2 regions of the Kitasatospora sp. RG8 genome follow, and region 2 is predicted to be linked to the other one. Evidence: riboswitches for the same ligand, from Rfam matches in the RefSeq annotation. Region 2 holds a riboswitch; the other holds the start of a gene.
The links. A riboswitch is a leader RNA that binds a small molecule or an ion and turns the genes downstream of it on or off. The one in region 2 is predicted to bind cyclic di-AMP.
Positions count from the first base shown of each region.

Region 1: linked by a shared signal. The riboswitch ahead of J5Y04_RS01155 (family 16 glycosylhydrolase) and the one ahead of J5Y04_RS15480 (LysM peptidoglycan-binding domain-containing M23 family metallopeptidase) in region 2 are both predicted to bind cyclic di-AMP.

Region 1 is NZ_JAGIYX010000001.1:263,024-267,858, forward strand. It holds gene J5Y04_RS01145 (IclR family transcriptional regulator) at 1-622, shown strand, start outside; gene J5Y04_RS01150 (hypothetical protein) at 884-1,507, shown strand; gene J5Y04_RS01155 (family 16 glycosylhydrolase) at 1,535-2,815, opposite strand; cyclic di-AMP (ydaO/yuaA leader) riboswitch at 2,818-2,983, opposite strand; gene J5Y04_RS01160 (triacylglycerol lipase) at 3,235-4,575, opposite strand.
Region 2 is NZ_JAGIYX010000008.1:253,801-258,635, forward strand. It holds gene J5Y04_RS15475 (APC family permease) at 1-756, opposite strand, end outside; gene J5Y04_RS15480 (LysM peptidoglycan-binding domain-containing M23 family metallopeptidase) at 1,132-2,172, opposite strand; cyclic di-AMP (ydaO/yuaA leader) riboswitch at 2,178-2,335, opposite strand; gene J5Y04_RS15485 (MFS transporter) at 2,646-4,199, shown strand; gene purB (adenylosuccinate lyase) at 4,207-4,835, opposite strand, start outside.

The DNA of each region.
Region 1 (4,835 bases), on a different contig from region 2:
GGTTCGTACCCTCGTCCAGCAGGGCTATGTGCGCCAGGACACCGCACGCCGCTACACCCTCGGCCCGCGGCTGATCCGGCTCGGCGAGACGGCCGGCCGGCTGCTGGGCAGCTGGGCCCGCCCCTACCTGGCCGAGCTGATGGAGGCCACCGGCGAGACGGCCAACCTGGCCGTGCTGGAGGGCGGCGAGGTGGTCTACGTCGGACAGGTGCAGTCGCGGCGCTCGATGCGGATGTTCACCGAGGTCGGCCGCCGGGTGCAGCCGCACTGCACCGGCGTCGGCAAGGCCCTGCTGGCCCAGCTGCCGGAGGACGAGGCCCGGGCCGTCCTCGGCCCCAACCCGCTGCCCGCGCACACCGAGTTCACGGTGACCGACCCGCAGGAGCTGCTGAACCAGCTGGCCGAGGCGCGCGAGCGCGGCTACGTGGTGGACGACCAGGAGCAGGAGATCGGGGTGCGCTGCATCGCCCTCGCCGTACCGGGCGCGCCGACCCCGACGGCCCTCTCGGTCTCCGGTCCGGAGGCCCGGATCCGGGCGCTGGAGGAGCAGGCCGGCGCGGCCTCGCTGGTACCGGTGATGCACCACATCGCGGCCCGGCTGGGGCAGGTCCTGGCCCCCTGACACGGCGTCACCGGCGTTTCCCCGCACAGGAGGTCGACCCGGTCGGCCTCCTGCGGAGGCGTTCGCCCGTTCGAGCGGCCCGAGGGCGGGTTGCCCCGGCCGCGACGGGCCGGTCGGTCACGCTGAATGCGGACGCGCCCCGCGACGGTGCCGGGCGCCGGAACGCGAAGGACAGGGTGAGCGGCGATGTCGCGCAGAGGGTCCGTACGGGGTTTCTTCGGCAGGTCGGCGGAGGCCGGGGCGCCCGGGGCCGGGGAACCGGTGGCCGGGGAACCGGTGGTCGGGGAACCGGTGGTCGGGCGGACGGTGGTCGGGCCGTCGGCAGGCCGGTCGCTGGCCGTCAGGTCGCTGACGGTCGGGTGTGCACTGGCGGCGCTGGCCGCCGGTCCCGCGTGGGCGTGCCCGGACGCCGATCCGGCCCCGGGGACCGACCCGGCGGCGGAGGTCACCGCGCCGGCGGCACCCGCGGCCCCCGCCCCCTCCGCCTCCGATTCCGACCTGGAGGTGATCCGGATCGATCCGGACCCCGCCGTACCCGGCGGCACCACCACGGTGCACGCGTTCGTCACCAACACCGGCCCGGACCGGACGGCCTCACCGTTCACCGTGGTGATCACCCTGCCAGAGGGGGTCACGCCCGAGAAGCCCTACTTCCCGGAGAACTGCTACGACTTCCAGAACGGCCACCGGGTGCGCTGCACCTTCCCGGCCGGCCTGGGGCGGTACCGGAGCGCGACGGCGCTGATCCCGGTCCGGCTCGCCCCCACCGTCCCCCTCGGCGAGCTGAGCGGCGGCTACGTCGCGGTGCGCGGTGACGACGACCGGAACGAGACGGACAACCGGCAGCCGTTCAGCATCCAGGTCGTGGAGGCCGCCCGCCACTGACGGGCGGGCGGTCCGCAACGGCCGGTCCTACCGGTAGACGCGGACGTAGTCCGCGGCGAAGGTGATCGGCGCCGTGCCCTGCGGCGCGGGGTGGTACTGCCCCGCGCTCAGGGACAGGTTGAGGATCGGGTACGCGGCCCAGTCGGCGCCGACGCCCTTGCCGTCGGAGAACACCTTGGCGCCGTTGACGTACCAGTCGACCGAGGTGGCCCCGTAGTGGGTGCCGATGGTGACCCAGCCGTCCTTCGCGATCGCCTTGGCGTCCGTGTAGTACAGGTGACCCGGGGTGATGTGGTTGGTCAGCTCCAGCAGGTTCGGGTTGTCGGTGTGGTACTCGAAGGAGTCGATCTCACCGTGGGCGCCGCTGGTGCCGTTCCAGGTCCACAGCGCCGGCCAGGCGCCGGTGCCGGCGGGGAGCTTGACCCGGGTCTCGATGTAGTCGCCGGTCTTCACCTTGAAGCCCTCGCTGGAGTACTCCGTGGTGAGCAGCCCGGTGTCCCAGGCCTGCTTGCCGTTCTCCAGCGTGTGGCTGCTCGGCTTGGCGGTGAAGGTGGCGACGCCGCCGGAGACGGTGACGTTGTTCTTGTTCAGCCAGTCGAGCTTGTTGTCGTTCGGGTTGTGGTCGCCGTAGTGGTACGAGCTGCTCCGGTCGGCCGTCCAGCGGGAGCCCAGGTCGAGGCTGTTGAAGTCGTCCGACCAGGTGAGCTTCTTGCCGGCGACCGGTATCGCGCCCGGGGCGGCGGTCTGCGACGGGGTCGCGGTCGGCGCGGGCGTCGGGGTGGCGGTGGGTGCGGTGGTCGGGGTGGCGGTGGGTGCGGTGGTCGGGGCGGGCGCCGGCGTGGCGGCGGCCGAGACCACGAGCTTCTGCGAGGGCAGGTTGTGCCAGGCACCGGCGGAGTCCTGCCAGAAGCCGAACTGGGTGTAGGTGCCGGCCGGCAGGGTCCGCGAGCCGGTGGTGACCGTCAGCCCGCCCGGGCAGATCTGCGCGTTGGTGCGGTTGCCGGGGAAGTCGAGGTTGTGGCCGGCCGCGTCACGCACGCCGACACCGACCGTCCTGGCGGTGAAGCAGGCCGAGGAGTGGACGGTCAGCGAGGCGGCGGAGGCGTTGCCCGCGACCATGGTGGCCGGGCCGAGCCTGTCCTGGGTGACGGTCGGCGCGGTGGCCGCCTGGGCCCCGCTCACCGCGGGAATGCCCAGGAGGCCGGCACCGCTGATGGCGAGCACGCCGGTGACGGCGAAGGCGGCGTTGCGACCGCGGTGGCTGGGGCGGGCATGGCGCGGCGCGCTGCGCCGGGTGGGCTTCTGCATGGCAGTGTCCTCTGCGACGCCTGCGAGGTGAGCTGTCGGGTTCGGGCTGAGGTTGCCCGGCCGCCTGTGGAGCGGCTTCACCCCTAGCCACGGCCCGGGCGCGGGGAGCGCACGGGCCGGGCACTGACCTGGGTCCCCCGCTCCCGTCCGCTGTGGTGCTCGGTTGCCGGCCGGCGGGTGGACAGGACTCGGCGTCCCGACGGCGGAGGTCCGCGAAGCGGACGTCCCGAGCAGGCTAGGCAGGCCGTCCGGGGGGCGACAACTCGGTGGAGGGTGTTGTCGTGCAGGTCACAGTGGAGTCGATCAACGACGGTGCGGAGTGGATCAGTTGGCCGTACGGGCACCGGGAGGACGGTGAGCGGGGCGCCGGCCGGGCGGTGTCGTGGCATCGGCCGGGCGGGCGGTCGCCGGCCGGGTGGTCAGCCGAGCCAGCTGTTCACCTGGCTCATCGCGTCCGGGGACCAGGCCAGCTCCAGGTGGTTGAGCCCGCCGAGCAGCCGCGTCCCGCCGACCGTACCGATCCCGGTGGTGTCCAGGGCGCTGCGGGTGAGGACGATGCCGTCGCTGGGCCCGCGGTTCTCGTTGAGGATCCCCGGGATGTCGGCCGAGCCGCCCGCCATCAGGAAGGTGGCGACCGCCGCCGGGACGCCCGCCTGCTGGAGCGGCCCGATCAGCGAACCGGCGTCGATCGCCGCCTGGATGCCCTGGCCGGAGGTGTAGTAGCCCTGTCCCCCGTAGTACGTCGTCCACCAGTCCTGGGCCGAGCCGTCCACCCCGTAGACGCCGTCCCAGCGGGCGAGCAGCTGGCGCTGGCCCGGGTAGCAGTCGTACCCGCCGGTAGGCAGGACCCCGAGGCAGGGCTGGGCGGTGTACGTGCCGTAGCAGGTCATGTACAGGTGCGGCGAGGGCGCGTTGGCGGTGCCGCCGCAGGCCGGCCAGGTGGCCAGCGAGAACGCCCAGCCGTGCGCGTAGACGTAGTCCAGGCCGCCGTTCGGCCCGCCGAGGGTGACCAGGCGGCGGACGTCTCCCGCGTAGGCCCGGCCCCAGGACGGCCGTACCGAGGAGACGTACGCGCGGGCGGCGACCTCCCCCTTGCTCCAGGCGACCACGTCCACCTGGGACACCCCGAGCCGGGCCCGGATCAGGGCGATCGCGTCGCCGACGGCCTGCGCCTGGAGCAGGTTGTCGCCCTGCTTGTGCGCGAAGCCGACCGCGAAGACGCGGTGGCCGGTCCCGGCGAGGTACTGGGCGAGGCCGGTGGACGGGCAGGCGGACGCGCCGCAGCTGCCGCTCTCGTTCGGGTTCGCCCAGGCGCGGTCGGCGTTGTCGTTCGCGCCGTGGACCAGCAGGACCGGGACGTCCCGGCCGCCGGTGTTCCAGCCGGCGGCCGAGTAGAGCAGGAAGCGCCCGGAATAGGGCTGGCGGACGCCGCCGAAGTAGGTCAGGCGGGCGCCGTCCTGGTCCCCCCGCCCGCCGGGCGGGTACTGCTCGGCGCGGAACCCGGCGGTGGTGTCGAGGTAGCGCTCGACCTTGGCCCAACCGTTGCCGGGCGCGGTGAAGGCGGCCTCCAGGGTGAGCGGTGCGGTGGCCGCCGAGGCGGGCGGGGGCGTGCCGAGGAGGAGGGCGGTGAGGGTGAGGAGGACGGTGAGGGCGGCCGGCAGGCGTCCGGCGGGGGTGGGCGGGGTGGCTCTTCCGGTGACGGGCCCGGTGACGGGTCTGGTGCTGGCGGTGCTGGTGCTGGCGGTGCTGGTGGCGGGCATCGGCGGCTCCCTGGCCGGAAGGTGGCGGGCTGCTGGGTCGGCCCACGTCCCGGTGGGCCGGATCCTGCACCGTACGACCGGACCGCCGGGCCGCCCATGTGCCGGTGTCACACCCCGCGACTGGAGGGCGTGGCGGCCCCGTCCGTGGCACCGGCGGGCCCGCGCCGTGACGGGGTGGGCGCAACGCCGCCGCGAAGGTCACCCGTCGGATAGGTTGGAGGTCCACCCGCAGTGCCGTACGCCCAGACGAGAGACGAGGA
Region 2 (4,835 bases):
CTTGGGGTCGCGGGACTCCTCGCCGTACATCGCGGTCGACTCGAAGCCCACCCAGGACCAGAACGCGAAGAACAGCCCGAGGCCGGCCGCCGCGGCGCCCGAACCGCCCACCCCGTGGAAGGCGTTCAGCGGGTTGACCGCCTCGGCGGCGAAGCCGTCCGGCCCGCCGCCGGTGAACAGCACCGCCAGCGAGACGGCGCTCAGCACGGTGATCTCCAGCACCAGTGCGACGCCGAGCACCCGGGCGGTCAGGTGCAGGTCGAACCAGGCCATCACCGCGATGGCCAGCAGCCCGAACAGCGCGTACCAGCCCCAGCCCGCGTCCAGGCCCAGCTGCGACTTCACCAGTCCGCGCAGCGAGTACGCGAAGAAGCCGATGATCGATGCCTCGAAGACGACGTACGCGAGCACCGCCAGCAGCCCCGAGGCCATCCCGGCGACCCGGCCCAGCCCGTGCGAGATGTACCCGTAGAACGCGCCGGCCGCGGTGATGTGCCGCGCCATCGCCACGTACCCCACCGAGAACACGGTGAGCACCAGCGTCGCGAAGATGTACGCGGCGGGGGCTCCCACGCCGTTCCCCTGGCCGACGATGATCGGCAGGTTGCCGGTCATCGCGGTGATCGGGGCGGCGGTGGCGATCGCCATGAAGACGACGCCCACCAGCCCGACCGAGTCCGCCTTCAGGCGGTTGACCGCACCGCCGCCTCTTCCGTCCGCGTCCGCACCCGCCGCGTCCCCGCTCTGGATGGCCATCCGGCCCCCTTCACCCGCCGTGCCCCTGCCGCCCGCCTGACCGGTCGGACGATGACTGCCCGACAGCATCGGGGCCCGGCGAACACGCCCGCAACGGACAGGTAGTCAGGTAACACGGGTGGGAAGTTGACGCCTTGTTCGGTTCGGAGCCCGCCGTGTTCGAACGGTTTCGGCCCCGGAGCACCCCGAACACCCCCGGAAAAACGGCGGCCGGCCCGGCTCGCGAAGGAGGTTCGCGAGCCGGGCCGGCCTGGGCGTGTCCCGCGCCCGTTGTTCCGCCGTAGGTGCGGAGATCACCCGGTCGAGCGGTCACCCGACATGACCATCCCGGAGATCACTTCGCCCTGCACCCTGCGGTGGTCTCTGCCCGGAGGGTCAGATGGAGACGCCGTGCGCCCGGAGGTAGGCGATCGGGTCGATGTCCGAGCCGTACTCCGAGCCGGTGCGGATCTCGAAGTGCAGGTGCGGGCCGGTCACGTTGCCGGTCGCACCGGAGAGGCCGATCTGCTGGCCGGCGGTGACGGTCTGACCGATCTTCACGCCGATCGAGGACAGGTGCGCGTACTGGGCGTACTTGCCGTCGGCGAGCTTGATCTCGACCTCGTTGCCGTAGGCGCCGCCGTTGCCGGCCTTCACCACGGTGCCGGCCGCGACGGCGCGCAGCGGGGTGCCGGTGGAGGCGACGAAGTCGGCGCCGGTGTGGTGGCCGGAGGCCCACATCGAGCCGGCCACGCCGTAGGCGGTGCCGAGCTTCGGGTTGGCGATCGGGGAGACGTAACCGGAGGTGCTCGCCACCGCGGCCGGGGCCGGGGCGGGGGTCTGGGCGGCGGGCTTCGCGGCGGCCGGGGCCGGCTTGACGGCCGGGGCCTGCGCGGGCTTGGCGGCCTGGACCGGCTTCGGGGCGGCGGCCGGGGCGGCCGGCTTCACGGAGTCCTGCGAGGCGGACTTCGCGGGGGCGGCCGGCTTGGCAGCGGCGGGAGCGGCGGCCGGGGCGGCGGCCTTGGCGCCCAGCGCGAGCTTCTGACCCGGGAAGATCAGGTTCGGGTTGGTGCCGACGACCGTGCGGTTGTGGTCGTACAGCGCCTGCCAGCCGCCCTCGACGTGCTTGGCGTTGGCGATCTTCGACAGGGTGTCCCCGCCGACGACCTTGTAGCTCTCCTCGGCCGGGGCGGCGGCGGGAGCGGCGGCCGGGGCGGGGGCCTCGGCGGCCGGCTGCGCGGCGGCGGCCGGGGCGGCGTCGACGCTGGTGGCGCCGGTCCAGGTGCTGGTCTGCGCGGGCTTCGCGGCCGGCGCGGTGTGGGCCTGGGCGCTGATGGTGGTCACCAGCGGAAGGGCGAACGCGGCGCCGGTGACGGCGGTGGCGATACCGATGCGGGCGGCGCGGGGCAGGGCGATACGACGAGCCTGTACGGCCATGGGGGATTTCCTCTCCGACGCCTGCGAGGTGAGCTGTCGGGTTCGGGCTGGAGTTGCCCGGCCGCATGCGCGGCTTCACCCCAAGCCGGACCGTGAATTCCGGTCCGGCGACTTACCTTTGGGTCCCCCGCTCCTGCCGTACAGAGTTCAGTTCGTACCACCGGGCAGCGGCAGGACTAGGCGTTCCACCCGGTGGCCACCCGGGCCAACGCCGGGCGGTCGCTGAACTAAAACCCATCCGTCCGGGTGAAGCAATGTCGATCTCTTGAACCGGCAACAAAAGCCGGGGGCGCAGTGACGCTCCGAATGATCGGCTGCACAGTACGTGCACAATCGATTAACCGCGCGCCACTGATCCACGACGCTCCGCCGATTTCGGTGTCCGTCCGCATGCGATCACCTACGGAAAGCCATTCACCGACACACCCCCGGTGACCCTTGTCACGTCAGCCCCCGGGGCGGACGATCGGGCCGTGGCCACCTCCGAGGCCGGCACCCTGCGCCTGGGCACCGCGCAGGGCCGCTGGGTACTACTGGCGACGGTGCTCGGCTCCAGCATGGCGATGCTCGACGGCACGGTCGTGAACGTCGCCCTGCCCCGGATCGGCACCGATCTCGGCGCCCCGCTCTCCGCCCTGCAGTGGACGCTCAACGCCTACCTGCTCACCCTGGCCGGGCTGATCCTGCTCGGCGGCGCGCTCGGCGACCGGTACGGCCGGCGCCGGGTCTTCCTGCTCGGCGTGGTCTGGTTCGCCGCCGCCTCGGCGGCCTGCGCCGCCGCGCCCACCATCGAGGTGCTGGTCGCCTCCCGCGCCGTCCAGGGAATCGGCGGGGCCCTGCTCACCCCCGGGTCACTGGCGATGCTCCAGGCCGTCTACCACCCGGACGACCGCTCGGCGGCGGTCGGCCTCTGGTCCGGCCTCGGCGGGGTGTCGGCCGCGGTCGGCCCCTTCCTCGGCGGCTGGCTGGTGGACGGCCCGGGCTGGCGGTGGATCTTCCTGCTGAACGTCCCCCTGGCCGCCCTGGTCGTCCTGGTGGCCGCCCGCCACGTGCCGGAGACCCGGGACGAAAGCGCGACCGGACGGTTCGACGTGCTCGGCGCGGCACTCGCCGCACTGGCCCTCGGCTCCGTCACCTACGCGCTGACGGCGGCGGGCGACGGGCTCTCCGCCGGGGTCTGGGTGACCGGCGTGGCCGGGCTGCTGCTGGGCGCGGCCTTCGTCGTGGTCGAACGCCGCACCCGGGAGCCGATGCTGCCGCTCGGCCTCTTCTCCTCCCGGCTGTTCACCTCGGTGAACCTGGTCACCCTCTGCGTCTACGCCGCCTTCAGCGGGGTGTTCTTCCTGCTGGTCGTGCAGCTGCAGATCGTCTCCGGCTTCTCCCCGCTGGTCTCCGGACTCGCCCTGGTGCCGATCACCCTGCTGATGCTGACGCTCTCCGCCCGGGCGGGCCGGCTCGGCAAACGGATCGGCCCCCGGCTGCCGCTCACCGTGGGCCCGCTGCTCTGCGCGGCCGGCGTGCTGCTGATGCTGCGGATCGGCGCGGACGCCTCGTACTGGACGGACGTGCTGCCGGCCGTCACCGTGATGGGCTGCGGGATGGTGCTGCTGGTCGCACCGCTGACGGCGACCGTGCTGGCGGCGGTGGAGGTCCGGCACGCGGGCATCGCCAGCGGTGTCAACAACGCCGCCGCCCGCGCGGCCGGCCTGCTCGCGGTCGCGGCGCTGCCGGCCCTGGCCGGGCTCAGCGGCGACGCCTACCGGGTGCCCGCCTCGGTGGACGCGGCCTTCCACACCGCGATGCTGATCTGCGCCGGACTGCTCGCCACGGGCGGGCTCATCGCGGCCGCCACCGTCCGCGGCAACGTCCTCGCTCCCGAGGACCATCCGGTGGCCGAGCCGGACTGCCGCTACTCCTGCGGCACCAACGCCCCGCCGCTGGACCCCGGCCACCCCGGCACCGCGACGGCCCCCGAACACGGCGAGGGCCCCGCCACCGGATCGGCGACGGGGCCCTCGAAGGCCTGACGGAACGTCAGAGGATGTCACCAGGCGCGTACTTGGCAGCCTCGGGGTAGGCGGCGGCGACGGCCTCGACCCGGCGGACCACCTCGGCCACCTGCGCACCGGCCGCGCCGGTGAAGGAGAGCCTGTCGGCGAGCAGCGCGTCCAGGGCGGCCCGGTCCAGCGGGATGCGCTCGTCCGCGGCCAGCCGGTCCAGCAGCTCGTTCTCCCGGGCACCGGCCCGCATGGCGAGCGCCGAGGCGACGGCGTGCTCCTTGATGACCTCGTGCCCGGTCTCCCGGCCGACGCCCGCGCGCACCGCGCCCATCAGCACCTTGGTGGTGGCCAGGAACGGCAGGTAGCGGTCGAGCTCGGCCTCGATCACGGCGGGGAAGGCGCCGAACTCGTCGAGGACGGTCAGGAAGGTCTCCAGCAGGCCGTCGAAGGCGAAGAACGCGTCCGGCAGCGCGACCCGGCGGACCACCGAGCAGGAGACGTCGCCCTCGTTCCACTGGTCGCCACCCAGCTCGGCGGTCATCGACGCGTACCCGCGCAGGATGACGGCCAGGCCGTTGACGCGCTCGCAGGAGCGGGTGTTCATCTTGTGCGGCATCGCGGAGGAGCCGACCTGGCCCTCCTTGAACCCCTCGGTGACCAGCT